DNA from 4 places in the Arthrobacter sp. 2RAF22 genome. Region 1 is predicted to be linked to each of the others. Evidence: riboswitches for the same ligand, from Rfam matches in the RefSeq annotation. Region 1 holds a riboswitch; each other region holds the start of a gene.
What was found. A riboswitch is a leader RNA that binds a small molecule or an ion and turns the genes downstream of it on or off. The one in region 1 is predicted to bind S-adenosylmethionine.
Positions count from the first base shown of each region.

Region 2: another riboswitch for S-adenosylmethionine. It lies ahead of AB4068_RS00725 (aminotransferase class V-fold PLP-dependent enzyme); the one in region 1 lies ahead of AB4068_RS06495 (DUF1737 domain-containing protein).
Region 3: another riboswitch for S-adenosylmethionine. It lies ahead of AB4068_RS10475 (hypothetical protein); the one in region 1 lies ahead of AB4068_RS06495 (DUF1737 domain-containing protein).
Region 4: another riboswitch for S-adenosylmethionine. It lies ahead of metX (homoserine O-acetyltransferase MetX); the one in region 1 lies ahead of AB4068_RS06495 (DUF1737 domain-containing protein).

Region 1 covers NZ_JBFRGL010000005.1:66,089-73,319, forward strand. Annotated here, with positions in the region: gene AB4068_RS06480 (ornithine cyclodeaminase) at 60-1,091, opposite strand; gene AB4068_RS06485 (Lrp/AsnC family transcriptional regulator) at 1,251-1,682, opposite strand; gene AB4068_RS06490 (hypothetical protein) at 1,738-2,097, shown strand; SAM riboswitch class IV at 2,202-2,314, shown strand; gene AB4068_RS06495 (DUF1737 domain-containing protein) at 2,325-2,582, shown strand; gene AB4068_RS06500 (rhodanese-like domain-containing protein) at 2,579-2,989, shown strand; gene AB4068_RS06505 (O-succinylhomoserine sulfhydrylase) at 2,990-4,198, shown strand; gene AB4068_RS06510 (glutamate--cysteine ligase 2) at 4,195-5,463, opposite strand; gene AB4068_RS06515 (endonuclease domain-containing protein) at 5,687-6,511, shown strand; gene AB4068_RS06520 (UDP-N-acetylglucosamine 1-carboxyvinyltransferase) at 6,662-7,231, opposite strand, start outside.
Region 2 covers NZ_JBFRGL010000001.1:148,146-155,376, reverse strand. Annotated here, with positions in the region: gene AB4068_RS00730 (class I SAM-dependent methyltransferase) at 1-550, opposite strand, end outside; gene AB4068_RS00725 (aminotransferase class V-fold PLP-dependent enzyme) at 602-2,014, opposite strand; SAM riboswitch class IV at 2,050-2,162, opposite strand; gene hisN (histidinol-phosphatase) at 2,323-3,135, opposite strand; gene rsgA (ribosome small subunit-dependent GTPase A) at 3,195-4,310, opposite strand; gene aroA (3-phosphoshikimate 1-carboxyvinyltransferase) at 4,313-5,707, opposite strand; gene AB4068_RS00705 (DoxX family protein) at 5,714-6,229, opposite strand; gene AB4068_RS00700 (sigma-70 family RNA polymerase sigma factor) at 6,447-7,231, shown strand, end outside.
Region 3 covers NZ_JBFRGL010000011.1:58,734-65,964, forward strand. Annotated here, with positions in the region: gene AB4068_RS10450 (amino acid transporter) at 1-571, shown strand, start outside; gene AB4068_RS10455 (P-II family nitrogen regulator) at 647-988, opposite strand; gene AB4068_RS10460 (ammonium transporter) at 985-2,400, opposite strand; gene AB4068_RS10465 (helix-turn-helix domain-containing protein) at 2,671-3,246, opposite strand; gene AB4068_RS10470 (sodium:solute symporter) at 3,550-5,082, shown strand; SAM riboswitch class IV at 5,164-5,283, shown strand; gene AB4068_RS10475 (hypothetical protein) at 5,298-5,618, shown strand; gene AB4068_RS10480 (hypothetical protein) at 5,644-5,832, opposite strand; gene AB4068_RS10485 (VIT1/CCC1 transporter family protein) at 6,100-7,231, shown strand, end outside.
Region 4 covers NZ_JBFRGL010000014.1:16,748-23,978, forward strand. Annotated here, with positions in the region: gene AB4068_RS11755 (SGNH/GDSL hydrolase family protein) at 1-483, shown strand, start outside; gene AB4068_RS11760 (hypothetical protein) at 549-968, shown strand; gene metX (homoserine O-acetyltransferase MetX) at 970-2,091, opposite strand; SAM riboswitch class IV at 2,105-2,220, opposite strand; gene AB4068_RS11770 (S8 family peptidase) at 2,436-4,802, shown strand; gene AB4068_RS11775 (bifunctional o-acetylhomoserine/o-acetylserine sulfhydrylase) at 4,863-6,179, opposite strand; gene AB4068_RS11780 (VOC family protein) at 6,426-7,064, shown strand; gene AB4068_RS11785 (CPBP family intramembrane glutamic endopeptidase) at 7,165-7,231, opposite strand, start outside.

The sequences.
Region 1 (7,231 bases):
GGCTGGGAGCCGACGGGGACTTGCGAGGCGAGGGTGGCGGTGGGGACCAGTTGGGCATCTCAGGAGCCGATCGGCGACAGTTCCCGCACCAGGCCGAAGAGGTCCTTGGGGTCATCGGGATTAGCGACGAGGTCAATCTCCTCGAAGAACTCCGAACCCTCGACGGCATCGCGGAGATAACGCAAGGCGGAAAAGTCCTCGATCGCGAAGCCCACGGAATCGAATATCGTGATTTGGTCCCTGGAGGTCCGGCCCGGAGCGTGCCCGGCCAGGACCTGCCAGAATTCGGTGACGGGAAAATCGGCGGACATTTGCTGGATCTCGCCTTCAATCCGCGTCTGGGGATCGTACTCCACAAAGACGTCACCGAGGCCGAGGATGGCAGCGTCGAGTTCAGTCTTCCCTGGGCAGTCGCCTCCGATCGCGTTGATGTGGACTCCGGGCGAAACCTGGTCTGCCGTCAGGATGGTGGCGTTGGCCTTGTCCGCCGTGCACGTGGTGACGACGTCGGCTCCCTCCACTGCATGGGCCGCTGAGCCTGCGATGGTGATCTCGAAGCCGAGGGGAGCCATGTTCCGGACGAACTTCTCCATCGCTGCCGGGTCCGTGTCCCAGATCCTCACACTGTTTATACCCAGGGCCGCCCGGAAGGCCAGCGCCTGAAACTCCGATTGGGTTCCGGTTCCGATCATCGCCATGATCCGGGCATCGGGGCGCGCGAGCTTCTTAGCTACCATGCCGGACGTGGCCGCCGTCCGCAACGCTGTCAGCACTGTCATCTCCGCAAGGAACGTCGGGTAGCCGTTGTGGACGTCGGACAGGACACCGAAAGCTGTCACGGTCTGGAAGCCGCGCGCGGGATTCGAGGGGTGTCCGTTTACATACTTGAAGCCGTAGGTTTCCTGGTCGCTGGTGGGCATCAGCTCGATGACGCCAAATGGCGTGTGGCTTGCCACTCGCGGAGTCTTGTCAAAAGATTCCCACCGCTGGAAGTCGTCTTCCAGGTACTGCATCATCTCCGAGATGATGGTCTCCGGGCCCCGTCCGGCCGTCCAACGAACCATATTGCGGACATCGACAAAGCGCGTCATATGCGCTCCTTTCCCTCATAAGCACTGTTGCTACGAGGCTAGGGAGCGGCGATATGCATCCACAATTGCCAAAGTATGTACTTTTCATTGAAAACATGCACAAAATGATGACTGCTTATGCACACAATGATCAACGGCAGGCGCCCGTCATAAAAGCGACTATCGCAGGACGGAACTGAGCAGCAGGCTCGTCTCGCTATTGACGATCCCCTCGATCCCGCGGATCCTGCCCAACACCTGGTCAAAGTCGCTGAGGCTTTCCGTGCGCAACTCGGCCACGAGATCCCAACCGCCGTTCGTGGTGTGTAGCGCCCAAATCTCGGGAAGTCCGCGGAGTTGGCGAATGACCTTGTCCGCCGACCTTCCCTCCACGGCAATGAGCGCAATGGCCCGGATCGCAAGTGGATCCACCTCGTCGCGCACCCTCGCGGTGAAGCCAACGCTGGTCCCCGAGGAGACAAGACGCTCAAGCCGGCTATTCACGGTGGCCCGAGCAACGCCCAGCTTGCGCGCAAGGCTCGCCACGGAGGCCCTGCCGTCCTCCCGGAGAGCGGAGAGGAGCTGGCGGTCAAGGTCGGTGAGTGCTGCCATAAAGATAAACGTATCGCCCATTCCCCAAGCGGGCCTGAGTCCGTAGGGTATCGACATGAGCATCTACATCAGCCCCGACTCTGCTGCATGGTCCCTGACGGCCATGGCGACTGGTGCGTCAGCGGGATCAATCGATGATGCAAATGGCATGTCCAACTTGGTGAAAGAAATCTACGAGACAGAAGGTTTCGAAGCCCTGTCGGGTGTGGTTTTTGCCTTGGCTCATCACAACAGCCTCTCGCTGCATGCACTCGCCACGGCCACCGGGATATCCGTCCACGAACTGCTGGAAATCCGGAAGCATCAAGGTTCCACTTTTCATCACTCCCCTACGGCAGTAGCGTCGCGGTTCGACGCCATTCCACCCCGGATCCAGGCGAGCCTGGAACCGCTGCCCAATGAAACCGAGTCCTAGGACGCTGGCACCCCAGCCCTCGCCAGCCTGGCTGCCGTCCGGTTACGGAACATGACGACGGCCGGTGATGCAGGCCGCCGTCGTGGATGTTATTTTTCTTCTTGAGTAATGAGCACCAGCGTGAAGCCCTGACTTGCTGGTCGGCAACCCTCTCTCCGGCGGGGTGCCTCAGGTGACTACTCGGCGTATCGACACTTTCGAACTGCAAGCGTGACTGAGGAGCACCAATGCCTGAACCCACCGAAGAAAAACTCTCGTACCGTCTCATCACGGGCCCTGACACCAAGGAATTCTGCGAGCGGATCTCCACCGCTCTCGCGGAGGGATACGTGTTGCACGGCAGCCCGGCCGCGACCTTCAACGGCACGGACGTAATCGTGGCACAGGCCATCGTCCTGCCCGCGGCAATCGCGAGCGCGGATGCCGCCGTTGCCAATGCGGTGGATCAGCTTGATGAAGAGTTCGACGGCGAGGGCCACGCATGAGCTACGCAGGCGACCTCAGCCCGCACGACGCCTGGGCCAAGCTTGAGCAGGGCGCCATCCTGGTGGACGTCCGCACCGAAGGCGAGTGGGCACACATCGGCATCCCGGACACCAAAGCCACCGAGAACGATCCCCTGTTTATCCAGTGGAACCTGGCCGGAGGCATCCCCAACACCCGTTTCATCGAAGAGTTGACGCAGCAGGCCCCGGAGGCGGACGGCACCGAACTGGTTTTCCTCTGCCGCTCCGGACAGCGCTCCATCGCCGCCGCGATTGCCGCCACCCAGGCCGGCTACACCTCCTACAACGTCCTCGAGGGCTTTGAGGGCGAGCCGGACCGCTACGGCGAGCGAACCGTGAACGGCTGGAAAAACCGTGGACTTCCGACGAACCTGGGGAACATCTAAGTGACCTTCAACCCTGACGCCGCCAGCTGGAGCCCTGACACCCAGGCCGTCCGCGGCGGTCTTGACCGTACCAACTTCCAGGAAACGTCCGAGGCCGTCTTCCTGAACTCCGGCTTCGTCTACGAGTCCGCCGCAGCCGCCGAGCGAGCATTTACGGGCGAGGACGAACGCTTCGTCTACTCCCGTTACGGCAACCCCTCCGTAGCTACCTTCCAGGAGCGCCTCCGCCTGCTCGAAGGCACCGAAGCGTGCTTCGCGACGGCGTCGGGCATGTCCGCTGTCTTCACCGCCCTCGGTGCGTTGCTTGCTGCCGGTGACCGAGTAGTTGCCGCCCGCTCGCTCTTCGGCTCCTGTTTCGTCATCCTCAATGAGATCCTGCCGCGCTGGGGCGTCGAGACCGTCTTCGTCGACGGGCCTGACTTGGACCAGTGGCGTGCCGCTCTGTCCGAGCCGACAACGGCAGTGTTCTTCGAGTCGCCGTCGAACCCCATGCAGGAAATCGTGGACATCGCCGCGGTGAGCGAGCTGGCCCACGCGGCCGGCGCCACGGTGGTCGTCGACAACGTCTTCGCCACTCCCCTCCTGCAGCGCTGCGGCGATCTCGGAGCAGACGTGATTGTCTACTCGGGCACCAAGCACATCGACGGCCAGGGCCGGGTCCTCGGCGGAGCGATCCTGGGCACCAAGGAGTTCATCGACGGTCCCGTCAAGCAGCTCATGCGGCACACCGGTCCGTCGCTTTCCGCGTTCAACGCCTGGGTCCTGACCAAGGGCCTGGAGACGATGGCGCTGCGTGTCAACCACTCCTCGGCGTCTGCGATGCGGATCGCCGAGTGGCTCGAGGAACAGCCGGCCATCAGCTGGGTCAAGTACCCGCTGCTGAAGTCGCACCCGCAGTTCGAGCTCGCCGCAAAGCAAATGAAGGCCGGCGGAACTGTGCTCACCTTCGAGCTGCTCCCCTCCGCGGGGCGATCGGCGAAGGAGGCCGCTTTCGCGCTGCTGGACGGGCTCGCCGTCATCGACATCTCGAACAACCTCGGCGACTCCAAGTCCCTCATCACCCATCCCGCCACCACCACGCACCGTGCCATGGGTCCGGAAGGCCGCGCGGCAATTGGCCTGAGCGACGGCGTCGTGCGGCTTTCGGTGGGGCTGGAGGATGTGGACGATCTCATCGGGGACCTCGAGCCGGCCCTCAAGCAGGTCTAGCCGGGCGCTTCGCGCCAGTCCTGGCGCACCCAGGTGAGGACGGGTTGCGGCTTGGTGTCGCTCTCGTCCCTCTCTGAGCGCATCGTGATCTGGACGGCGTGCTCGACGACGGCGGCCAGCCCGGCGGCGTCGGGCGCGCTCCCGTTGCTCTCGCTCCAGCGCCCGGCAACACCACGCTGTTCGATAGCGCCGTTGCCACGGCTCAAGATGGCTGCCACGCCGGTTTGGACCAAGTCGAATTCACCCTGTTCGGCGAGCACGGGTTCCAAGTATTCCACCAACGACCAGACGACGTCGGCGGCGGGTTCCGGGCGAAAGGTTCCGAAGTCCAGCAGTTCGGTACGCAGTCCGAAGTTGCTTGCTTGCCAGGACGCCATCCGCAAAAGCGCAGTGGGCACGGCAGCGGGCTCTATTCCGGCATGGTATTCACGAACAGAAGTCTCAACCAGTGCCCTGACGAGCACCGCGATGAGCGCCGCATCCTCGGCCCGGAGGCAGACATCGGCCACCCGGACCTCCACCGTGGGAACGTGCCGGGACAGCCTGGCGTCGAAGTAGACCATCCCCTCGTCCAGCAGCACTCCCGTTTCGATGAGCCTCCGGACAACCCGCCGGTAAGCAGCCAGGGACCCGAAGATGGCTGACGGCCCCGACGAAGGCCAGCGGTTCCACGCCTGCGTCCGATAGCTCTCAAAACCCGTGGCCAGGCCACGCCAGTAGGGAGAATTGGCGCTCATCGCCGTGAAGACCGCGAGCTTGTCCCGGATGCGGTCCAAGACCATCACGCCTTCCTCGGGGGACTCGATCGATGTGTGCACGTGGAATCCGCACGTGAGCTGTTCGTGCGCCGTGATACCGAACCGTTCGAGCATGATGGCGTACCGGGGATCCGGAGTGGTGTGCAACGCGGCATCCACGGGCGATGTGGCCAACGCGGCGATCCGAGCGCCGTGGCGCCGAGCGGCATGACTGGCGAGGCCGCGCCCCCTGCGGATCTGGTGCAGGAGCTCGGCGTAGCTGCGGCATGGGCGGGTCTGGGTTTCGATCTGCTCAAGTTTGAGCTCGTGGCTTAGGCCGGTATCGGGACCGTCGATCTCCTCGAGGGTGGGTCCGGGTTCGGTGCCATCCTGGGCGGCGTGGGCAGCGTCATCGTGGGCGGCGCCGTCGTGGGCGGGGGCCGAGAGGAGCGCGTCGGCAAGCGCGAGCGGCTCGCCGGTCACGGGATCGACGATCAGCAACTCCTCTTCCACACCAAAAGTGCGCACGGATCAATTGTGCGCCATGGCAGCCTTGCGGAGACAGACCGGGATTTTGCGGGCCGCCCGAGGGATTCTGCTGGATCACTCCGACAGGACCGGGGGACAGCCTCTATTTTCCGGGCATTAGCGATAAGCCACCCCCGGGTGATCCAGCAGAATGTCCGCCAACTCATCCACATACGGCACATTCCCTGGGGCGTCAGCCGCAATTCCATGGATAGCTGGATCCATGGATGCTTTGGAATTCCTTGCCACGGTGGGTGGGGTCGCGCGCGTGGGCCTACTGCGCGCCAGCGGCTATACGCCCTCAGCCATCCGCAAGTTGGCTTCCGCCGGGGCACACCAACCGCGAAAAGGCGTGTGGGCCCTCCCGTTAGCGGATCAGGAATACCTCACGGCGATCCTCAATAACGGGCATGTCACCTGCGCGAGCGCAGCTTTACGCTACGGCCTGTGGATCAAGGACAAGCCCATGCGCGTGCACCTGGCTACGCGGCACTGCCGGGGCCGGGGCTTCGTCCGGCATGGCGGCCTACGCCTATCTCGGGAGAATGCCGTCCCCTTGGCATCCGTCGAGGACACTGTGATTCACGCATTGGTCTGCTTGCCAGAGGTCGATGCCATTTCGATTGCGCAGTCTGCCATGCAGCAGTTCGGCATCCCGCGGGCCCTGCTCGAAAGCGAGATCTCCGCCAACTACTACGGAAACGCCAGGAGGCTTCTCGCCAAGGCAGACGGCCTGTCCGAATCCGTACCGGAGATCAGCGCCCGTCTGCTGTTCGAATCAGAAGGCCTGACATTCCGTCGCCAAGTCAAAATCCGCGGCGTGGGACGTGTGGACTTTCTCATTGGACGGTGGCTCATCGTTGGAGTCAACGGCTACGCCTTCCACAGCTCGCGGGAGGCTTGGAGGAAAGATATGGCACGCCTGAACGCTGCACAGGCACGTGGCTTTGACCTCCTGAGCTTCGCCCCCGAGCAGATTTGGAACAACCCGGAGCAGGTGATGGACGAAATCCGTGCCGTCCTCGCCCTGCACGACGAACAGAGGTGATCGCAACGACGGATTTTGCCGGATCATCGCCAGGGCGCAGAAGGCAAACCCATTGTTTTCGGGGGTGAGCGAACGCTGACTCCGGATGATGCAGCAGAATGTCCTGCTGGTCAGTCCGAATCGTGCAGATTCCGACGTTCTCCGTCCACGTCAGTCCTGGAAGTACTCGATCTTGGCGCCGATGGTGTTGAGTCGCTCGGCCAGGTCCTCGTATCCGCGCTCAATCACGTAGATGTTGCGCAACTCGGACGTGCCGCGGGCCGCCAGCATGGCCAACAACAGGCAAGCTGCGGGTCGGAGTGCCGGGGGGCATCCGACTTCCGCGCCACGCCACTTGGTGGGGCCATTGACGTAGATGCGGTGCGGATCGAGCAGTTGAACCTGGGCGCCGAGTTTGTTGAGTTCGGTCAGGTAGATGGCCCGGTTTTCGTAGACCCAGTCGTGGATCATGGTCTGGCCTTCGGCGTTGCCGGCGATGACCGCGAAGAACGGCAAGTTGTCGATGTTTAGACCCGGGAACGGCATCGGATGGATCTTGTCCTCCGGAGCGCGCAACCGTGATGGCTTGGTGGTGACATCCACCAAGCGCGTCCGTCCGTTGCGCGCAAAGTACTCGCCGGAGATGTCGAGCTGTTGGCCCATCTGCTCGAGCGTGGCAAGTTCAATCTCCATGAACTCGATGGGGACCCTGCAGATGGTGACTTCCGAGTTGGTCACGAT
Region 2 (7,231 bases), on a different contig from region 1:
ACTCCCGGCCCACCACAGGCCGGAAGTCCGGTTTGTGGACATCGCCGGCATGCATGATGCGAGACAAACGATGGACCCAGAGCACCGACGTGTCCAGCTGGTTCCAGATCAAGCCGATCACACCCTGGGGCCGAAGGATCCGGGCGATCTCGGTGCTGGCGGCGAGGGGATCGCACCAGTGCCATGCCTGGGCAACGCTGACGACGTCGAATGCTGAGTCCGCGAGTCCAGTTGCCTCGGCCGTGCCCTCCAGGGCGATCACTTGTGGATACGTTTTGCGCAGTTGCGTGAGCATGTCCGTGGAGGGGTCCACTGCGGACACCGCCAGCCCGCGCTCGACGAGGAGCGCTGTGAACTTTCCGGTGCCCGCGCCGATGTCTGCCGCGTCCCGCGCGCCTTCCGGCAGCAGCCAGTCAGCTGAATCCGCGGGGTATCCGGGCCGGACACGGTCATAGTGCTCTCCGCCGTCCTGGAAACTCTGACCGAGTTCAAGGCGCCGTTCCTCATAGAGCTTGGGGCCGGCTGACGTGCCTTTGGGTCGCGGGGCCACGCGGAAACTCCTTCGTAGGACAGGAAAAAATACCCTACGAATCTACCGCAATCAGTCGGTGCTGCACGGAGCTGCGCCCGCGGTCCCGGGAGTGTTGGGAGCCCATTCCGGGTAGCTGCGGTGATCGTTCGCGGGCACCCAACGGCCGGCGTCCACCACGTAGTCCCAACCGAGGCCATTGCTCTTGAGCGCCTGGATGCCCGCGATGAGCCGAGTGGCGTCTTCCAAACGCGATCCTACGCCGAAACTGGCCCGGAGGGATCCGGAGGGAAGACCGAGGCGCTTGAGCAGCGGGTGGGCGCAAAAGCGCCCGTCGCGCAGGCCAATGCCGTGCTCGGCCGCAAGATAGGCCGCCACAAGTCCGGCGTCGTAGCCCTGGAGCGAGAAGTTCACGACGCCGATGGTGTCCTCGGGATCGGTGTCGCTGAAGATCTGGTGCACGGTCACGCCGTCGATTTCCTTGAGGCCTTCGACCAGGTGCGAGCGGATGGCGGCCTCGTGGGCGTGCCATTCGTCGTGGTCGAGGCTGGCGATGACTTGTGTGGCCCGGGCGAGGGTGGCCGCACCGAGAACGTTCGGCGAGCCGCCTTCGTGCCTGGCCGGTCCCGTGGCCCAGCTGACGGAATCGAGGCGTGCCTCCCGGACGGCGCCGCCTCCTGCCAGGTGCGGCGTGCCGGCGTCGAGCCAGTCGGGACGGCCCACCAGGACCCCCGCGCCGAACGGGGCATAAAGCTTGTGCCCCGAGAAAACCAAGTAGTCGACATCCGCGGCGGCGATGTTGATGCGGCGATGCGGGGCAAGTTGCGCCGCGTCCACCACAATCCGCGCCCCGAATTCGTGGGCCAAGGCAGCTAGTTCCTTGATGGGCAGGATTTCGCCGGTCACATTCGACGCGCCGGTGACAGCCAGGAGGCTGACGCCACCATGGGAGAGGGCTGTGCGGACATTGGCTACGGTCTCCGACAAGGTTTCCGCGGCAACAATGCTTCGGTGGGGGACGCCTTGCCACGGCAGCAGGTTTGCGTGGTGCTCGATGTCCAGGTAAAGGACTTCGTCGGTGTGCTTGCCGTCTGTGACCGGCAGGCAGCCGGCCAGGAGATTGAGGGAATCGGTGGTGTTGCGCGTGAAAATGACGGAATCGTCCGGCCGTCCGCCAACAAAGTCACGGACGATGTTGCGGGCGTTTTCGTAGACGGAGGTGCTGATTTGGGAGGCGTAGCCTGCGCCGCGGTGCACACTCGCGTAGTACGGCAGGATCTCGTTGAGGTACGCGGAAACAACCGTCAGGGCAGGTGCGGATGCGCCGTAGTCAAGGTTGGCGTAGCGGATGTGGCCGCCCTGGATCAGGGGTGCCTGCAACTCCGCGCCGGTGACCGCGGCCAGCGGGCGGGATGCCCGAGGCAGCTGCTGTGCGGTTTCGTGGTGCTGCGAAAGAGCCGTAGAAGTAATTGTGGCTGTGCTCATGGGACCTCACTCAAGAGGGACCCCTGCGTGCAGGGGGTCCGCGCTTGCCGCATCCGTTCCGGACCGGCCGGGTCGTCACCCGGGGCACCCCGCCGCGATGGAGGGTTGCCGGCCAGCAAACCGGGGTTTCGCGCTGGCACTCGTGACCTGTAAAGAGAGTAGGACACCGGCGAGGCGGGTTCCAATGTGACCGCGATTGTTAAGCGGATTGTTACACCGCCCGAAAAATGTGCCTTCAGCCGAAGAAAAAGCAGCGGACGCCCCTAAAAGGGGGCGTCCGCCGTCGTTTATTCAGTGAACAGGAGGGGCTACAGAAGGTCGTCGAGTTCGGGGTTGAGCCTCTTGAGGACCTCGGAATGGAGGATCGAGTTAGTGGCGACGGCGTTTCCGCCGAAGGGGCCGTCCGCGCCATCCAGGGATGTGAAGCGTCCGCCGGCCTCGGTGACGATCGGCACCAAGGCGGCCATGTCGTAGACCTGGAGTTCCGGTTCGGCGGCGATGTCCACGGCGCCCTCGGCAACGAGACAGTAGGACCAGAAATCGCCGTACGCACGGCTGCGCCAGACATCGTTCTCGAGGCCCAGGAAGTTGTCCAGCTTCCCGTGCTGCTTCCACTCGGAAAGCTCGGAGTAGGAAAGCGAGGCGTCTTCGAGCCGGGACACGTTGGAAACTTTCAACCGGGTGGCGGCGGCCAGCGACCGGCCCATGTAGGCGCCGGAGCCCTTGGCCGCCCACCAACGCTTGCCGAGCGCCGGAGCGCTCACGAGCCCCACTACTACTTCGCCCTCGTCCACGAGGGCGATGAGCGTAGCCCAGACGGGTACGCCGCGCACGAAGTTCTTGGTCCCATCGATGGGATCGATGATCCAACGCCTGGAGCCGTGGCCCGTGCTGCCGAATTCTTCGCCGAGGACGGCGTCGCGGGGCCGGGAGCGGGAGAGCTGCCCACGGATTGCTTCCTCGGCGGCTTTGTCGGCATCGGTGACTGGGCTCAGGTCGGGTTTGGTCTCCACCTGGAGGTCCAGCGCCTTGAACCGCTCCATTGTCAGGGAATCGACGGAATCGGCCAGCACATGGGCCAGCCGTAGGTCGTCGTTGTAGCTCGAATCGGGTTGGGTCATGGTTCCAAACTACCGTCTATTCGCCGGTGAGCCGGGGAGGTAGGACGGCATGCGCTGAGTTAGTTGACCGTACCCAGTTCCTTGGCCTCTTGGGCTTCCATGCGCGGGTCCGCACCAAGGAGCCTGCGGAGCGATGCAAGGCGGGCGGGGCCGGCCTCGCCCGCGTGGCCTTCGGCGACCCAGGAATCCAGCCCGCATCGAACGGCGGAGGCATCGTGCTTGCAACCACGCTCGCACCTTTCCGTCCCCGGCTCCAGGTCCGGGAAGGCGTGCAGGATGCGGTCCGGGTTCACGTGGGCGAGGCCGAAAGAACGGATGCCGGGCGTATCGATGATCCAGCTTCCGCCAGGGGCGTCGCTGAGCTTCAGTGCGAGGGCAGAGGACGAGGTGTGGCGTCCGCGCCCCGTCACGGCGTTGACCCCGCCTGTGGCGCGCTCGGCCCCGGTGAGGGCGTTCACCATAGTGGACTTCCCGACGCCTGAATGGCCCAGGAGGACGGTGACCTTGCCGTCGAGGTAGTCCCGCAACTGGCCGACGGCGTCACTGTCGAGGCGGGCGGACAGGCCGTCGTCGGAGCGGGCGTCGATTCCGGAGGCGCCTGCGTCGGCCGTCCGGCTGATGATGATGGGGAAACCGAGGCTCACATAGTTGGCGAGTAGTTCCGTCGGATCCTTGACATCTGCCTTGGTGACGAGCAGCAGCGGCTCGATTCCGGCGTCGTACGCTGCCACCAAGGCGCGGTCGATGAATCCGGTGCGTGGTTCCGGATTGGCTGCCGCAACCACCACCACGAGCTGGTCGGCGTTGGCGACGACGGCCCGCTCGATCGGATCCGTGTCATCGGCACTTCGCCGCAGGAGGGTCTTTCGCTCCTCGACGCGCACGAGGCGGGCGAGGGTGTCCGGTGCTCCGGACACATCGCCGACGAGCGCTACGAAGTCTCCGGGAACCACAGGGGAGCGACGGAGCTCCCGGGCGCGGGCCGCGATGACGATGCGCTCGTTGTCCGAGCTTTCGCCCACGATCGCGGTGTAGCGCCCGCGGTCGACTGTGATGATACGCCCGATCACGGCGTCGTCGTGGCTGGGGCGGTCCTTCGTACGGGGTCGTGTGCCCTTCTTGTTGGGGCGGATCCGGACATCGGACTCATCCCAGGAGCGTGCGTCGCGAGCCATCGTCAGTTGCTTGTCTCCATTGAAACGGTGTCCGCGGCAGCTGCGCCGGCAGTGAGCATCGACGCCCAGATGTGCGGGAATTCCGGCATGGTCTTTGACGTCGTTGCGATGTCTTCAACCTGGACACCCTCGACGGCGAGCCCCAGGATGGCGCCCGCAGTAGCCATGCGGTGGTCGGCGTAGCTGTGCACGACGCCGGCGTGCAGCGCTGCGGGCCGGATCACCAGGCCGTCGCTGGTTTCCTCGGCGTCGCCGCCGAGCCGGTTGATCTCGGCGACCAGCGCGGCCAGCCTGTCCGTTTCGTGTCCCCGCAAATGCGCGATGCCGGTGAGCCTGGAAGGACCGGTTGCCAGGGCGCATAATGCCGCTACGGTAGGAGCGAGTTCGCTGGTTTCGTCGAAGTCCGCTCCCAGGATTTCCGGTCCGCCGGTGACCGTCAGTGTGCCGTTGTCCAGCGTGACGGTTGCACCCATGGTGGCGAGGATGTCCCGCCAAAGGTCCCCGACTTGCGTGGTGTTGGCCGGCCAGTTGGGGATGCGGATGGTTCCCTTCGTGGCCAACGCCGCGGCGAGGAAGGGACCCGCGTTGGAAAGGTCCTGCTCGATCCTCTCGTCGAACGCCTGAATGGTGCCGGGGGCGACCCGCCAATGGTTCGGCACGGAGTCATCCACCTGCACTCCGACGCCGCGCAGGACCGAGACGGTCATGTTGATGTGGTCGAGGCTCGGCACGGGCTTGCCGACATGCTCGAGGTGAAGGCCCTCATCGAACCGGGCGCCGACCAGCAACAGGGCGGAGACGAACTGCGACGAAGCGCTTGCGTCGATCACCAAGTGGCCGCCGCGGACAGAGCCTGTGCCGGAAACCTTGAACGGGAGGGAGTTCGCTGTATGCCCGTCGAGGCCGCTGACTTCCACTCCGAGTGTCCGGAGGGCTTCGATGATGGTGCCCATGGGACGAAGCCGCGCGTGGGGGTCGCCGTCGAACACCGAAGCGCCGTTGCGGAGGGCCGCGAGCGGCGGCACAAAGCGCATGACCGTGCCGGCCAGGCCACAGTCGATGGCGGTCTCCGACGCCGTGGCCGCGGGATCGATGGGGGTGACTTCAAGGTCCGGGCCGTAGTGTCCATCGCCGGGAACTTCGGTGATGGTGGCGCCAAGCTGGCGCAAGGCCTCGACCATCAAGGCGGAATCCCGCGAATGCAAGGGTGCCCGCAGCCTGCTTGGGCCGTTGGCCAAGGCCGCCAGGACCAGATAACGGTTGGTCAGCGACTTCGAGCCGGGAACCGTGACCGTGGCATCCACAGGGTGGCTGGCGAAGGGTGCCGGCCACAGGGGGAGTGCGGGCGGCGTGGCGCTTCCTGAATCGTCGGTCTGCGTGGCGGGGGATCCTGGCATGCTTCCTTATGCTCCAACTGCGTTGTCTACGGCCTTGCGGACGGCACGGTCTGTCTTCTTGAACTGCTTGCCCGTGGCCTTCTTGGCGTCCATGGCGAGGTGTTCGGCACGCCATGCGAGGCTTGGTTTGCCCGCGGTGTCGACGGCGGCGAGGAAAACGCCACCCGTCAGCGAAATGTTCTTGAGCAACTGGGCGCGGCGGGCGAGCCGGCCTTCCTTGGTGCTGATGTCGGCAGAACGCCACTCGACAAAAGTGTTCAGGACCGAGATGCCGGCAAGCACGCTTGCCGAGAACCGGGAGCATTTGCCGAGTGCCAGCAAGGCGCCGGCGCCCACTTGCGCACCGCCGATGACCCTCGCCAGCGTCTTCTCGTCCGCCGGGAAAGGCAGTGACTCGGAAGCGCGGCGGAGCAGCGGAGAGAGCTGCTTGGCAGTGTCATCCGCGTTCTTGAGCTTGTCCAGCCCTGCGACGACAAAACTGGAAGCCAACATTGGCCTGGCGAGAAAACGGACGAGGGACATGTTTTGCCTCCTGGATGGCGTGCCACGGTGTTCAGGTGGTGCTGCGTTCAAGTGGTGCGGTGTTCACGGGGTGCAGTCGGATCTAGTCTTGCATCTTTGCGGAATATTTGCCCGGAGCTTGCCGTTGTCAGAAGAAGGTGCGGTATGGGCTGGACCTTGGATTGTGGCGTGTGTGTGGTGCCGCGCTTTGTCATGTCGTTTGAGTGGAGATGGTTTTTTGGCCTTGGTTAAGGACCGCGAGGGACACTTGGCGCTTGGGCGGGAGCTGCCAGGGGACTCCCGGAGGGTGACAGTAGACTTGGATGCAATGAGCACCATGGATCCGGCCGCAGCGGCCATGTACAAGGCAGCGACCGAAGTCACGGACGCAACGTCCGACGGCGACGCGACGGTTGAGTCCGACGTCGAGATTGCGGTGGACTTCGCAACGGAGACCCCCGAACAACGGAGGGCGCGCTTCGAACGCGACGCGATGCAGTATGTCGACCAGCTTTATTCGGCCGCCATGCGCATGGCCAGGAATCCGTCCGACGCCGAGGACCTGGTCCAGGAGGCCTACACCAAGGCCTTCTCCGCCTTCCACCAGTACAAGCCGGGTACCAACCTCAAGGCGTGGCTGTACCGCATCCTGACCAATACGTACATCAACCTCTACCGGAAGCGGCAGCGAGAACCGTTGCAGTCGAATTCGGACACCATCGAAGACTGGCAGCTGGCGCGGGCGGAGTCCCATACGTCGGCGGGGCTGCGTTCTGCGGAGGCGGAGGCACTGGACCATTTGCCGGACTCGGACGTGAAGAGCGCCCTGCAGTCCATTCCGGAGGAATTCCGGCTCGCGGTGTACTTCGCTGACGTCGAAGGCTTCGCCTACAAGGAAATATCAGACATCATGAATACCCCGATCGGCACGGTCATGTCCCGGCTTCATCGCGGCAGGAAAATGTTGCGCGATCTGCTGGCGGACTACGCCGCAGAACGGGGAATCAGCGCCGGCGCGGAAGA
Region 3 (7,231 bases), on a different contig from region 1:
TATCAGGATCGCTGCCCTGTTCATCCTCGGCATTGTCCTGGTGAGCTTCGCGTCGCGGGTACGCCGGTCCTTCGAACTGCGGGCTACCCACATCAAGATGGACCAGATGGCCCTCGAGTTCACGGCATCGAACGAGGAAGGCCCCATCCGGATCATCGCCCACGAGCCCAAGCGGCTGAGCGCCGACCGGTACGAGTTGAAGCTGCAGCATGCCCAGCAAGCCAACCACTTGCCGGTGGACAGCCACGCGATCTTCATCGAGATCATCGTGGATGACAGCTCAGATTTCGAGCAGGAACTCCTCGTGGAAGGCAAGGTCCGGCACGGCTTCAAGATCCTGGAGATCCACAGCAACAACGTGCCCAACACGCTGGCCGCGGTACTCCTCCACATCCGCGACGTCACGGGACTCATGCCGCACATCTATTTCCGCTGGACCGAAGGCAATCCGATCGCCAATCTGAGCAAGTTCCTCTTCTTCGGCGAGGGCGAGATTGCACCGGTGACCCGCGAAGTGCTGCGCGAAGCCGAACCGGACATCACGCGCAGGCCATGGGTGCACGTGGGCTGAAATGGGCTGAACATGGCAGTGTTGGTGCCGCTCGCCGCAGAGCGGCACCAACAGAGCGGCACCAACACAGTCTTCCTAGCTGATCGCGGAGGCGCCACGCTCCCCGGTCCGGACCCGGACGGCTTGCGAAACGTCGACCGTCCAGATCTTCCCGTCTCCGAACTGGCCCGTACTTGCACCGGAGATGATGGCGTCCACTATTCCGTCCACGAGATCGTCCGTGGCCAGGACCTCCACCCGGATTTTGGGAAGGAGATCGGAATTGTATTCCGCGCCCCGGTACACCTCCACGAAGCCCCGTTGCTGGCCGTAACCGTTGGCTTGGCTCACGGTCATCCCGTTGACTCCAAAGTGTTCCAAAGCTTCCCGGACCTCGTCGATCCGCTCCGGCCTCACGATGGCCGTGACCAGTTTCACGTCGACGCCTTGCTGCGCATCCGATCTGTTTTCCCGTTGGAGCTGGCTTCTGGGTCACCGCTGGAACTCGACGGAGCTTTGCCGTTCTGCGGTTCTCCCGGATTGAAGGACCCGCCAATCATGGCCAGCTCGTAGGCTGTTTCCGCGTGCTCCGTGATGTCGATGCCGGCCAGCTCTTCGTGCTCCTTGACGCGCATGCCCACCGTCTTGTGGATGGCGAGCCCGATGAGCGTCGTCATGATCGCCGTCCACGCAGTGACCACCAAGGCCGTCAATATTTGGGGCCAGAATTGGCTCAGGCCGCCGCCGTAGAAAAGGCCGCCTTCAGTCTTTGCCGAGGGTACCGCGAAGAATCCGAGGGACAGGGTCCCCCACAGGCCGCCGACAAAGTGGACGGCAACAACATCCAAGGAGTCGTCAAGGCCGATCTTGAACTTCAGTCCGATGGCCAGTGCACAGACGGCACCCGCGATGACGCCGATGACGATGGCGCCAATGGGGTCCACGAATCCACAGGCCGGGGTGACCGCCACCAAGCCGGCGACCGCGCCGGATGCGGCACCAAGGGACGTCGCGTGGCCGTCGCGCAGCCTTTCGACAAGCAGCCAACCGAGGAGCGCCGCGCTTGTGGCCAAGAGGGTATTCGTCCAGGCGAGCGCGGCAATTCCATCAGCGGCCAGTTCCGAACCGGCGTTGAATCCGAACCACCCGAACCACAACAGGCCTGCCCCGAGCATCACGAAGGGGAGGTTGTGCGGCCGGATGTTGGGGTCTTTCATGAATCCGAGCCGCTTGCCGAGCACTACCGCAAGCATCAGCCCTGCCATGCCGGCGTTCATGTGGACGACGGTGCCACCGGCAAAGTCGAGGGCCGAGATCTTGCTGCCGATGATCCCTGTGGATCCGAAGAGGCCGCCGCCCCAAACCCAGTGGGCAATAGGAGCGTAGACAATGGTGACCCAGAGGCCGGCAAACAGCAGCCAGGGGCCAAACCTGACCCGTTCGGCCACCGCGCCACTGATCAGTGCCACCGTGATGATGGCGAAGGTGGCTTGGAACCCTATGAAGACCATGTCCGGCAACCCCGGGGCTTTCCCGCCGATGACGCTGGCCAGTCCGCTGAGTCCGAAGTTCGCGAAGGGATCTCCGATGAATCCGCCAAGGGTATCCGGGCCGAACGCGAGTCCGTAACCCCACAGGGCCCAGACCACCGCGACAACGCCGATGGCGCCAAAGCTCATCATCATGATGTTGAGGACGGACTTCATCCTGACCAGGCCGCCGTAGAAGAACGCCAAACCTGGCGTCATGAGAAGGACGAGGGCGGAAGCTGCAAGCATCCAGGCTGTTGCGCCTGGATCGAGGGTCTGGGGGTTCACATCCAGCCCTACGCTGAAGAATACTGGGGTCATTTCGGGAGCCTTCCTGCATATACGGCGCTCCATGGCGCCCGCACGGCGAGACCATTTTTAAAACGAACAGGTCCTGGTACCCCACGGGATACCGACCTTGACGAGTTGCCTTGACTCGAAGGTACAGTCGCCCTGTTTCAGCAGTCGGCACGGATCATTTCAGGCACGTAACACCGAAGGCCCCAGGGTTAAATCCCGGAGTCAGTCATGTTTCAGGCGTGTTACGCCGCGTGTCGGCCACATGCGGTCCCGTATCGCAAAGTGCCGGCGTCAGCGGCTGGCTGCCGGCACCAGGATCCAGAGCACCTCAACGGGCTCGTCGGTTGGATTGACCCAGGTGTGCGGCTCGCGGCCCGGGAAGGACAGCGTGTCCCCCTCTTCGAGTTCGTACTCCTCGTTGGTGAGGATCAATTTGATGCGGCCCTTGACCACGTGCAGGACGTCGACGTCGCAATCGACGGCGTAAAGCTCGGCTTCTCCCCGGCCGCGGGGCTCGATGGAAGCCTGTAGGATCTGCAGCCGTCGTTCCGACCGGGCGGTCAGGAGCCGCTCCACGATTCCCTGGCCGCCAAGCGAAATCCGCGGCCCATCGTCGCGCCGCGTCAGGTGCGTCTCAGGTGCGGCGAAAAGATCGCCGATGGAGACTGAAAGAACTTGGCAAAGCGTCACAAGGGAAGCGACCGACGGCGATGTCAGGTCACGTTCCACCCGGCTCAGGAACCCTTTGGTCAGGCCGGTGGCGTCGGCAACCTGCTCGATGGTGAGCCGCTGCGATTGGCGGGCGGCACGGATTCTGGAACCGATGGCAACGGGGACATTGCTCGGTTCAACGGGGAGAGCCTTCATTCACGAACCTTTCAGGCCGTTTCTGCGGCCCTGTCATTGCAGCAATAGTAGCCGGATCGCCCGCGCGGCAGGGCCTTTGGCAAGCTGGAGGAGCGCCGATGAGTCCGCTGGGCGAGACAGCACCTTGACTGTTACTCGCATCACTACGTATCCTCATAGGCAACAAGTGTTGTTTGTGAGGCATACATCACAGACTACTCTCCCCAATCACCAGCGCAGAGACCTTCCGCAACCCGCAACGAAACCCAGCGGACCGGCGTCGGAATCCCCAAGGGCTCTGCGCATCACTTTCAGGAGCCAACCGTGGACTCTTCGTTCATCAATATTGCGATCGTGGTGGTGTATTTGCTCGCCATGCTGGCCTTCGGCTGGTGGGGCAAGTCGCGCACCAAGAACAACAGCGACTTCCTCGTGGCAGGACGCCGCCTCGGTCCGATGCTCTACACCGGCACCATGGCCGCAGTCGTCCTCGGCGGCGCATCGACGGTTGGCGGCGTCGGCCTCGGCTACAAGTTCGGCGTCTCCGGCATGTGGCTGGTTGTCGCGATCGGTTCGGGCGTGCTCCTCCTGAGCCTGCTTTTCGCCGGCACCATCCAGCGGCTGAAGATCTACACGGTCTCCCAGATGCTGAGCCTGCGTTACGGACAGCGCGCCACACAGACTTCCGGCATCGTCATGCTCGCCTACACCCTGATGCTGTGCGCCACGTCCACGGGCGCCTACGCCACCATCTTCGTTGTACTCTTCGGCTGGGAGCGCTGGCTCGCCATCGCCGTCGGCGGCGCAATCGTCCTGGTCTACTCAACGATCGGCGGCATGTGGTCCATCACCCTCGCCGACCAGGTGCAGTTCATCATCAAGACCGTGGGCATCTTCTTCCTCATGCTCCCGTTCGTCCTGAACGCCGCAGGCGGCTTCGATGGCATCCGTGCCCGCGTTGACGCCAGCTTCTTCCAGTTGGACGGCATCGGGGCACAAACCATCATCACGTACTTCGTGGTCTACACCCTGGGCCTGCTGATCGGCCAGGACATCTGGCAGCGCGTCTTCACCGCCAAGACTCCCAAGGTGGCCCGTTGGGGCGGTGCCACCGCGGGTATCTACTGCGTCCTGTACGGCGTCGCCGGCGCATTGATCGGCCTTGCCGCCCGCGTGGCACTGCCCAACATCGACGTGAAGGCCCTCGGCAAGGACGTCGTCTACGCCGAGGTTGCAACGCACATCCTGCCGATCGGCATCGGCGGCCTCGTGATGGCCGCTGCGGTCGCGGCCATGATGTCCACGGCTTCCGGAGCCCTCATCGCCGCGGCCACCGTTGCCCGCGCCGACGTGGTCCCGTTCGTGGCCAGCTGGTTCGGCAAGACCATCAACACCGACGACACCGAGAACCCCGAGCACGACGTCAAGGCCAACCGCTACTGGGTCCTCGGACTGGGCATCGTGGCCGTGTTGATATCCATGGCGGCGCAAGACGTCGTGGTCGCCCTGACCATCGCCTACGACATCCTGGTGGGCGGCCTGCTGGTTGCCATCCTGGGTGGCCTGGTCTGGAAGCGGGGCACCGGTATTGCCGCGGCCTGGTCCATGGCCGTGGGGTCCGTACTCACACTGGCCCTGCTGATCGCCTATGCCACGGGAATCATTCCCAGCGAAGACGGCGTCTACGCCAACGATCCCATCTACTGGGGCCTCGGAGCCTCGTTGCTGGTGTACGTCGTGGTCTCGCTGCTGACGCCTCCCACGGAGCCCCAGGTCCGCGAAGCATGGGACCGTCGCGTCGCCGGAGGAGTCACCGAGGAACTCCCGCTGGAGGCCCACCCGGTGGCCAGCCACTAAGTTTCACAGAGTCAAGTACGACGGCGGCGCCGCACCTTTTTCCGGGGTGCGGCGCCGCCGTCGCATGTACAGTAGGAAGAGCTTCAAGAGATGTGGCGCCAAGCTCCGACTTGCCACACGCCAACCCCATGTTCACGGGTGGTTCGGATGAAGAAGCGGCCCGGCTCGGACCAGAGACAACCGAACGGGCAAGAGCAACTCCACAGGAGAAGGCCATGCCTTTCGAAAACGGCGCCACCGCCATAGCCGACCGCACCACCCAGCCCAGCACCCTCTTGTCGCCCCGTCCCCGCCGGGTGGACGAATTCGTCCGGGTGATTCCCGGCGTCGACCTCTCCCAAGGCTCCGTCACGTTCGTCGTGGACGGAAACCTGGAACGCTATTGGCACCATGAGCCGCGGCTCATCACCCAAGCCCTTTCAAAAGCGGTCCAGCCCGCCCGCTGGTTCCCCGCCACACGGAAACTCACCCTGACGGTGGCGGCAACCGGGCACCGGGCAGGCGTGCAGAGGCACTTCATCCTGAGCGCGTTTTAGCGCCCAGGGTTTAGCGAGCCCGGGGCTATTCGAACTCTTCGTCCTCGCGGTGTTCCTCTGCGTCGAGCGGAACCACCCGTTCGTCGTCGTCGAGGACCTCGGATTGTTCCTCCCAGTCCTCGTCCACCTCAAGGTCTTCGCTGTAGTCGTAGGCGGGATCGGCCTCGACCGTGGGACGGTCGGGGTGACGGGCGTGGGTTTCGGTGCTGTCCATGGTGCAACCTCCGTTCGACGTGCCGCTGAGCCCATCGCACAGGCACATGAGGCAGCCGGTCACCACGCTACCCCGCCAATTCGTGGACCCTGTCCATCCATCCCAGCACTGCCCCCAGCCGCGGTCAAGGCCTCCCGGGAGCCTCCCGTTTTTGAGGCGCGCCTAAAATGTCCAGTGAGGATTGCCAGCCGAAAAACCGCGGAAATTGGCGATAGAGTGGAGCCGCAATGAGGCGATGAAGCCCGCCCCAGCAACCCAGGAGTCCCGGTGCACCCGCACGCAGATCCACAGAACCCGACAGATCCAGACAACGCGCATCCCGACAATCCCTCGGACCAAAGCAGTCCATCGCAAGATGAAGCGGCCCCCAAGACTCCCCCGTCGTCGTCGGACATCAAGCGCTGGCGTCAGTACTTGGCGGACGAGCGGGCCGAGGCCGCCGTGTACCGCCAACTGGCGCAGCGCCGCGACGGCGAGGAACGCGAAATCCTGTTGGCACTCGCAGAGGCCGAGGGCCGCCACGAGGCACACTGGCTCAAGCTCCTCGGGGAACATGCCGGCATGCCGAAGGCGGCCTCGATCCGAAGCCAAATGCTCGGCTTCCTCGCCCGGAACTTTGGATCAGTGTTCGTGTTGGCCCTCGCCCAAAGGGCTGAAGGCCGCTCGCCTTACGCGAAGGATCCAGCAGCGACCCGCGCCATGGCGGCTGACGAACAGATCCACGAGGAAGTAGTCCGCGGCCTGGCGACGCGCGGCCGCAACAGGTTGTCCGGCACTTTCCGCGCGGCCGTATTCGGCGCCAACGACGGCCTTGTCAGCAACCTCTCACTCGTGATGGGCATGGCGGCCACCGGCGTCCCCGCCACTGTGGTCCTGTTCAGCGGCATCGCAGGCCTGCTGGCAGGCGCGCTGTCCATGGGTGCCGGCGAATATGTCTCTGTCCGCTCGCAGCTCGAGCTCCTCAAGGCCACCCGCCCCACCCAGGCCACGCTGACCGCAGCCCCGGCCCTGGACATCGAGCACAACGAGCTGGTTCTCGTGTATCTGGCCCGGGGCATGTCCCGCGAAGCCGCCGAACACCGGGCCGCTGAACGCATGGGCGTCTACAGCTGCGATTGCGATCCCAGCCTCTCCCTGCACCCCGAAGTGGAAGAAACCGTCAATGAGCACGAGGCCGTGGGCTCCGCTTGGGGCGCCGCGATCTCGAGCTTCTGCTTCTTCGCTTCGGGCGCCATTGTGCCCATCCTGCCGTTCATCTTCGGCATGACCGGCTTCGCGGCGCTTGCTGTGGCCGGTACGCTGGTGGGCATCGCGCTTCTGTCGACCGGCGCCGTCGTCGGCTTGTTGTCCGGAACCTCGCCGCTGACCCGCGGCCTCCGGCAGCTCGCCATCGGTCTCG
Region 4 (7,231 bases), on a different contig from region 1:
GCAGTGCAGACCCTGAGTTCCGACGGCGCCACCGTGGTTCTCTTCAACGGTCCGGACACCGCGTCATCGGTCCTCGGCCGGATCCGCGGCAAAGTGGCCATCTACAACGAAAACCTCCGCACGGTGGCCGCCCGCCACGATGCCGTGATCGCCGATATGTGGTCCCTGCGGCAACTCTCCAACTCCCAGATGTGGGACGAAGACCGCCTGCACTTCTCGCCGCTCGGCCATCACACCATCGCGGCGATGGTCCTCGATTCACTCAATGTGCCCCACAACCTCGAGCCGCTGTTCCCCAAGCCGCTCCCCCAGCGCAGCTGGCGCGAGGCCCGCTCGGGCGACCTCGTATGGGCCCGGGAGTATTTTGTCCCGTGGGTCATCCGCCGGATCCGGCACCGCTCCTCCGGCGACGGCATCCTGCCGAAACGCCCGACGCCGGGACCCGTCTTCGGTCCTGCCGACACCATCCTGCCCCGGAGCTGAACGGGAGCCGTGTGGGTCACAGGGAGCGGGGCTAAGCTGGTGAAAGACTAGGGAGGCCCTCCACCGTGAACAATGTGATCTTCTGGATCATCGTCTGCTCTTGGCTGATTCCCATGGGGATCCGCATGTACAACCGATCGCGCCAGCGCAGGCTACGGGACTTCCCTCCGCAGGATTACCCCGGGCAGCCCTATCCTCCGCAGGATTACCCCGGGCAGCCCTATCCTCCACAGCACTACCCCGTCGGATACCCGGAGCAACCCCCGGTCATCTTCCCGGCTGAGCCGCAACCCCCGGTGGGAATGCCCGGACCTCAGGCCGCTCCGCCGTCGTCTACTCCGCAAGCGAACAGCGCGCCCCAGCCGGACAGCGCGCCGCAAGGCTACCGGGCACGGAAACTGGCCGAACTCGACCAGGAGTACAGCGACGGGAAAATTGCCATGGAGGACTACATGAAGCTCCGCCAGGAGATCATGAACGGCTGATTCAGCCGAAGAACGCCTCCCGCAGCTGGGGGCCGAGCTGGCCGATCTCGGTGAGGAAACCGTCGTGCCCGATGGGCGCCTCGATCACATGAACGGGGACTTCTCCGGGCAAGGCCTTGGCCAGCTCGTGCGATTGTTCCGGGAAATAGAGCCGGTCCGAGTCCACCGAGGCAACGAAGAACTTCGCCGTGGCCACGGACAGCGCGTCCTCCAATGAGCCCCGGCCGCGAGTGATGTCGTGGCTCATGAGCGCCTCAGTGATGGCGATGTAGCTGTTGGCGTCGAAGCGCTGGACCAGCTTTCGTCCCTGGTGGTCGAGGTAGCTCTCCACCTGGTAGCGGCCCCGGTCCCCTAAGGCCGCAGCCTGCAGGGGCGCCTCGCCGCCTTGGGCGTTCCTGCCGAAGCGGAAGTCCAGTTCATCCGCCGAACGGTAGGTGATGTGGGCGATCCGCCGGGCAAGGGCCAGCCCCGCCTCGGGCGCTGCCTGGCCGTAGTAGTCGCCGCCCTTGAAGTCGGCGTCCTGCCGGATGGCGAGAGTCTGGGCCTGCGCGAACGCAATCTGTTCGGCAGTGCTGTACGCCCCGATCGAAATCACGGCACATCGCTTGACGCGGTCCGGATAGCTGACGGCCCATTCCAGTGCGCGGGCACCGCCCATGGACCCTCCCACCACGGTATGCCAGCTGTGGATCCCCAAGGCGTCGGCCAGCCGGGCTTCGGCTATGGTGCTGTCCCGCAGGGTGACGAGCGGGAAGCGGGAGCCCCACGGCTTGCCGTCAGGAGCGCTCGACGACGGCCCGGTGCTGCCGTAGCAGCCTCCCACGATGTTGACGGAGACCACGAAGTAGCGGTCCGTGTCGATGGTGGCGCCGGGACCAACGAGTTGCTCCCACCAGCCTTCTTCATCGCTCTCGCCACGGGCCACATGGGTGCTGCCGGTCAGTGCATGCTCCACGAGGACGGCGTTGGAAGCGTCGGCGTTGAGCCGGCCCCATGTCTCGTACGCAAGGACGACCTCAGGGAGGAAACCCCCGGCCTCCAGTTCGAGCCCTCCTACGGAAACATACTTGAGGGTTCCGTCCTGGGTACCGGAAAGGGGTATGGCTGTTGCAGCAATTGTCATTCGTCGACACCTCACATCGCGCTTGCCCGCCGCCAACACAGCGAAGGGCCAGGTCTTCACCCGGGGCACCCCGCCGCGAAAGGAGGGTTGCCGGCCAGCAAGCCGGGGCTGTCGCTGGCACTCATGACCTATGGGAAGAGTCTAGGAAAACCGGACCCCTTCTGACGAAGATTATGACAGCTTTGTGACACTTGGCCGCGTTTTGTTCACGAAGCCGGGGTTGTGGATGTCTGAAATTGAAGAGACGGGTGATGCCTGTGTGACTGGAGATAGAATTGGGCGCAGCAGTCTGCATCCTTCGGATGTCTCCGCCGCCACTGTGCGTCACAGGAAGATTGAAGCTCGTGAAAAAGCCATCCGGCGTCGTTCCAATAGCCCTGTTCTTGCTGGTATCAGGTTTCACCGTGGGAGTGCCGCTGCCGGCGCACGCCGACACGACTCCGGCAGCAGGCGAAGACAGATACGTGGTCCACTACGCCGAAGGCACCGACGTTGACGGGAAGACCGCGGAGCTGCGCTCGCAGGGAGTCTCGGTGGACAAGACGTTCACGCATGCCGTGAAGGCCGCGGTCGTCACGGCGACGCCAGCGAAGGCCGCTGCGTTGGCGAAGTCGAGCCGGGTTGTGTCCGTGGACCGGGATATGCCGGTGCGGATTTCAGACACTCAAGCACCGGCACCCTGGAACCTTGACCGGACCGACCAGAGATCCCTGCCCTTGTCTGGGAGCTACACGCCGCCTTCGAGCGGCGCCGGGGTACCGATCTACGTGGTGGACACCGGCGTGTTGGCCACCCACCAAGACTTCGGCGGACGCGTGACGGTCGGATATAACGCCGTCGGCATTGGAAGCAACAACGGCGTGGACGACGGCAAGGGAACCACAGACTGCAACGGCCACGGCACGCACGTCTCGGGAATCGCAGCAGGAGCCACCTTTGGGATGGCCAAAGCGGCAACGATCGTGCCCGTACGAGCGCTCAACTGCGCCGGGGGCGGATCGTCACTCGATGTCATTGCCGCTCTCGACTGGATCGTTCAGCATCACCAAGCCGGTCAACCCGCTGTCGCCAACCTTAGCCTTAGCCTCCTGACCGGTACGGACCAGAGCCTGGACGCCGCCGTCCAAGGCGCGATTGACAGCGGGATCACGGTAACCTTGGCTGCAGGAAATAGCAGCGTCGACGCGTGCACACGCTCCCCTGGCCGAGTGCCCGCAGCCCTCACCGTGGCTGCTAGCGACCCGAACGACAGCCAAGCAGGGTTCTCCAACTACGGTCCCTGCGTCGACCTGTACGCACCAGGGGTCCAGATCACCTCCGACTGGGCGACCTCGAATACTGCGACCAATGTCCTCAGCGGAACTTCAATGGCCTCGCCCCACGTCGCAGGAGCGGCCGCGATGCTCCTCGCCATGCATCCCTCGTGGAGCCCCGCGCAGGTCTCGGCAACGTTGACCGTCGGCGCAACAGCCGGAATAGTCCAGTCAACCGGAAACTGCATGCCTAACCGGCTGCTGTACGTCAGCCCGTCGCTCTTTTCGCCGTCGCAAGACCCGTTGGGCGGATTTGCGGCCACGACCCCCTGCCGGCAGCTTGACACGCGGGACGGGACCGGTGGCGTCAACGGGCCGGTCGCCCCCGGCCAGACGATCAGCGTCAAGGTTGCTGGACGCGGCGGCCTCCCGGCGACCGGAGTTTCCGCTGTCGCAATGAACATCACGGTGGCCAACCCGACGTCGAACGGCTTCATCACCGCGTACGCCGGCGGAACAAATCGTCCGGCGACCTCGAACCTGAATTTTGCCCCAGGGCAGATCGTCCCGAATTTCGCGATCACGCCGGTGGGGTCGGATGGCACGATTTCCTTCACGAACAGCTCCAACGGCACGGTCCAGCTCATCGCCGACATCACCGGTTACTCCCTCACGCCTGGCGCGTCGCCCGCTCCCGGGACGTTCTCCGCCCAGGCCCCGTTCCGGCAGTTGGATACCCGTGACGGCACCGGTGGCGTCGGCGGACCCGTTGCCCCCGGACAGACCATCAACGTCAAAGTCACAGGCCGCGGCGGTATTCCCTCTTCCGGTGTTTCCGCCGTCGCGATGAACATCACGGTGGCCAATCCCTCGTCGTTCGGCTTCATCACCGCCTACGCTGGAGGGACTCCGCGACCGAACGCCTCGAACGTGAACTACGCCGCGGGACAGATCGTTCCGAATTTCGCCATTACGCCGGTCGCTCCCGACGGGACGATTTCATTCACGAACACCTCCGGCGGAACCGTCCAGATCATCGCCGATACCTCGGGCTATTACCTTGCGGGCACACCGTCAACCGCCGGGGCGTTTTCCGCGCAGGCCCCGTTCCGCCAATTGGATACCCGTAACGGCACCGGCGGGATCAACGGACCTGTTGCCCCCGGACAGACCATCAACGTCAAGGTCGCGGGACAGGGTGGCATTCCAGCGTCCGGTGTTTCCGCTGTCGCGATGAACATCACCGTGGCCAACCCGACGTCGTTCGGGTTCATCACCGCCTACGCCGGAGGAAGCCCGCAGCCGAGCACCTCGAACGTGAACTACGCGACGGGACAGATCATCCCGAACTTCGCCATTACGCCCGTCGCTCCGGATGGCACGATCTCCTTCACCAACAACTCCAACGGCACAGTGCAGCTCATAGCCGACACTTCCGGGTACTACATCGCGGGCTAACCGCGAGATGGGGCGCCCATCGGAGTGGGCGACCCATCACGGAACGAACCGGCGACTGGCCTAGCTGCCCTTGGCCGCCCGGAATCCTGACTCGAGGTCCGCGAGGATGTCGTCGATGTGCTCGATCCCGACGGACAGCCGCACCAGTCCCGGGCTCACGCCGGCCACGGCCTGCTGTTCTGGGGTCAGCTGGCTGTGCGTCGTGGACGCGGGGTGGATGACCAGGGAACGGACATCGCCGATGTTTGCCACATGGGAATGCAGCTCCAAGGCGTCCACGAAGCGCTTGCCGGCGTCGATCCCGCCCCGGATGGTGAAGGACACCACGGCGCCGGTTCCCCGGGGCCCGTACTTCCGTCCTCGTTCGAACCACGGGCTGGAAGGCAGCCCCGCATACGCGACCGATTCGACGTCGTCGCGCCCTTCCAGCCATTGCGCCACTTTGGTGGCGTTGTCCACGTGGCGTTCCACCCGCAGGCTGAGGGTTTCGATTCCTTGGGAGATCAGGAAAGCGTTGAACGGTGAAACTGCCGAGCCGAGGTCGCGCAAAAGCTGGACCCGGGCCTTGAGGATGTAGGAGAGGTTCGCGCCGAGGGCACCGTCCTTGCCGAGGTCGCGGGCATAGACCAGGCCGTTGTAGCTCGGGTCCGGGGTGTTGAAGTTGGGGAACCGCTCAGGGTCCTTGCCGAAATCGAAGTTGCCGGAGTCCACGATGACACCGGCAATGGCGGATCCGTGCCCGCCCAGGTATTTGGTGGCCGAATGCACCACGATGTCAGCGCCCCACTCGATGGGCCGGATCAGGTAGGGCGTGGCGAGGGTGTTGTCCACGACGAGCGGGACTCCAGCCTCGTGCGCGGCGCGGGAGACGCCTTCGATGTCCAAAACGTCCTGGCGGGGGTTGGAGACAACTTCCGCGAAGAACAGCTTGGTGTTTGGCTGCACGGCCTCGCGCCAGTGGTCGAGGTTGTCCGGGTCCTCGACGAAGGTCACCGAGATTCCGAATTTCTTCAGCGTATGCGCCAGCAGGTTGTAGGTGCCGCCGTAGAGGCTCGGGCTGGCCACCACGTGGTCACCGGCCTCGGCGACGTTGAGGATGGCGAACGTTTCCGCGGCCTGGCCGGAGCTCAGCAGGAGCGCGGCCAAGCCGCCTTCCAGGCTCGCTATGCGCTGTTCCACCGCATCCTGCGTGGGATTGCCGATCCGGGTGTAGATGGGCGCCAGCTCGGCGAGCGCAAAGCGGTTGGCAGCGCTTTCCGCGCTGGGAAACACGAACGAGGTGGTCTGGTAGATGGGGAGTGCCCGGGCTCCGGTGGCGGAGTCCGGCTCCTGACCGGCGTGGATCTGGCGCGTTTCGAATGACCATCCTTGGGACATGCGGACTCCTGGTTGTCTGGGCTCTTGCCGTGCTTCAGCTTGCCGGGCCGAAGTATTCAGCCTGCCGGTGTTCGGTTGCCGCCAGTCTAGGGATGGTGTTGCGGGCTCCGGAAGCTTTGTGACGAACACAGTAGTTTTCGGTCCCGGCACGTCCTGAAGTGACTCTGAGCTGCCTTTTCGATACATCCCACCTTGGTTAGGCTTGACTTAGCTGAGAGCTCCATCACAAAGTGCCAAGATGAAGCCATGCGCATGGATCACGTCTCTTACGCTTGTGAACGAGATGGCCTTTTGGCCACCACCGAGCGGATTTCCGCAGCATTGGGAGTGGACGCAGTCCGGGGCGGAGTGCACCCGCGCTTCGGTACCCGGAACATGATCATTCCCCTTGCTGACCACAAATACCTGGAAGTTGTCGAGGTCCTTGACCACCCGGCATCCGACAAGGCACCTTTTGGACAAGCCGTCCGTGCACGCTCCGCCGCGGGAGGTGGTTGGATGGGCTGGTGCGTCGCTGTGGACGACCTGAGCCCGTTCGAACAGCGGCTTGGACGCGCCGCCGTTCCTGGCAACCGCAAGTTCCCGGACGGCCGCGAACTCGTCTGGTCGCAAATCGGCATCCTGGGGCTCATCGCCGATCCCCAGGTTCCCTACTTGCTGCGGTGGGAGGGCGACCCTGCACTTCACCCGTCCCTCGTCTACCCAAGCGACGTCAAGATGTCCAGCCTCACCATCGCCGGCTCCGCGGAGCGTGTCACCGAGTGGCTAGGGGAACCCGTGGAGAAGCCTCTCGAGGACGTTGCAGTCCAATGGATGGCTCCGCACGGAACGCCGGGAATCATGTCGGTAACGTTCGAAACCGCCAACGGAGCCGTCACTATCTGACGGACCATCGGGCCAGGAGTGCCCGGGAAGAACTTCGGCCGCCATATGCGGGTGCCAATGACGTCACCCCGCAGTGGCGGCCGAAACCTTTTAACGCGCTTCAGCCCAGCCCGATTGCCTTGCCGAAGACGCTGAAGCCGACGAACGCCACGATGTCCAGGAGAGCA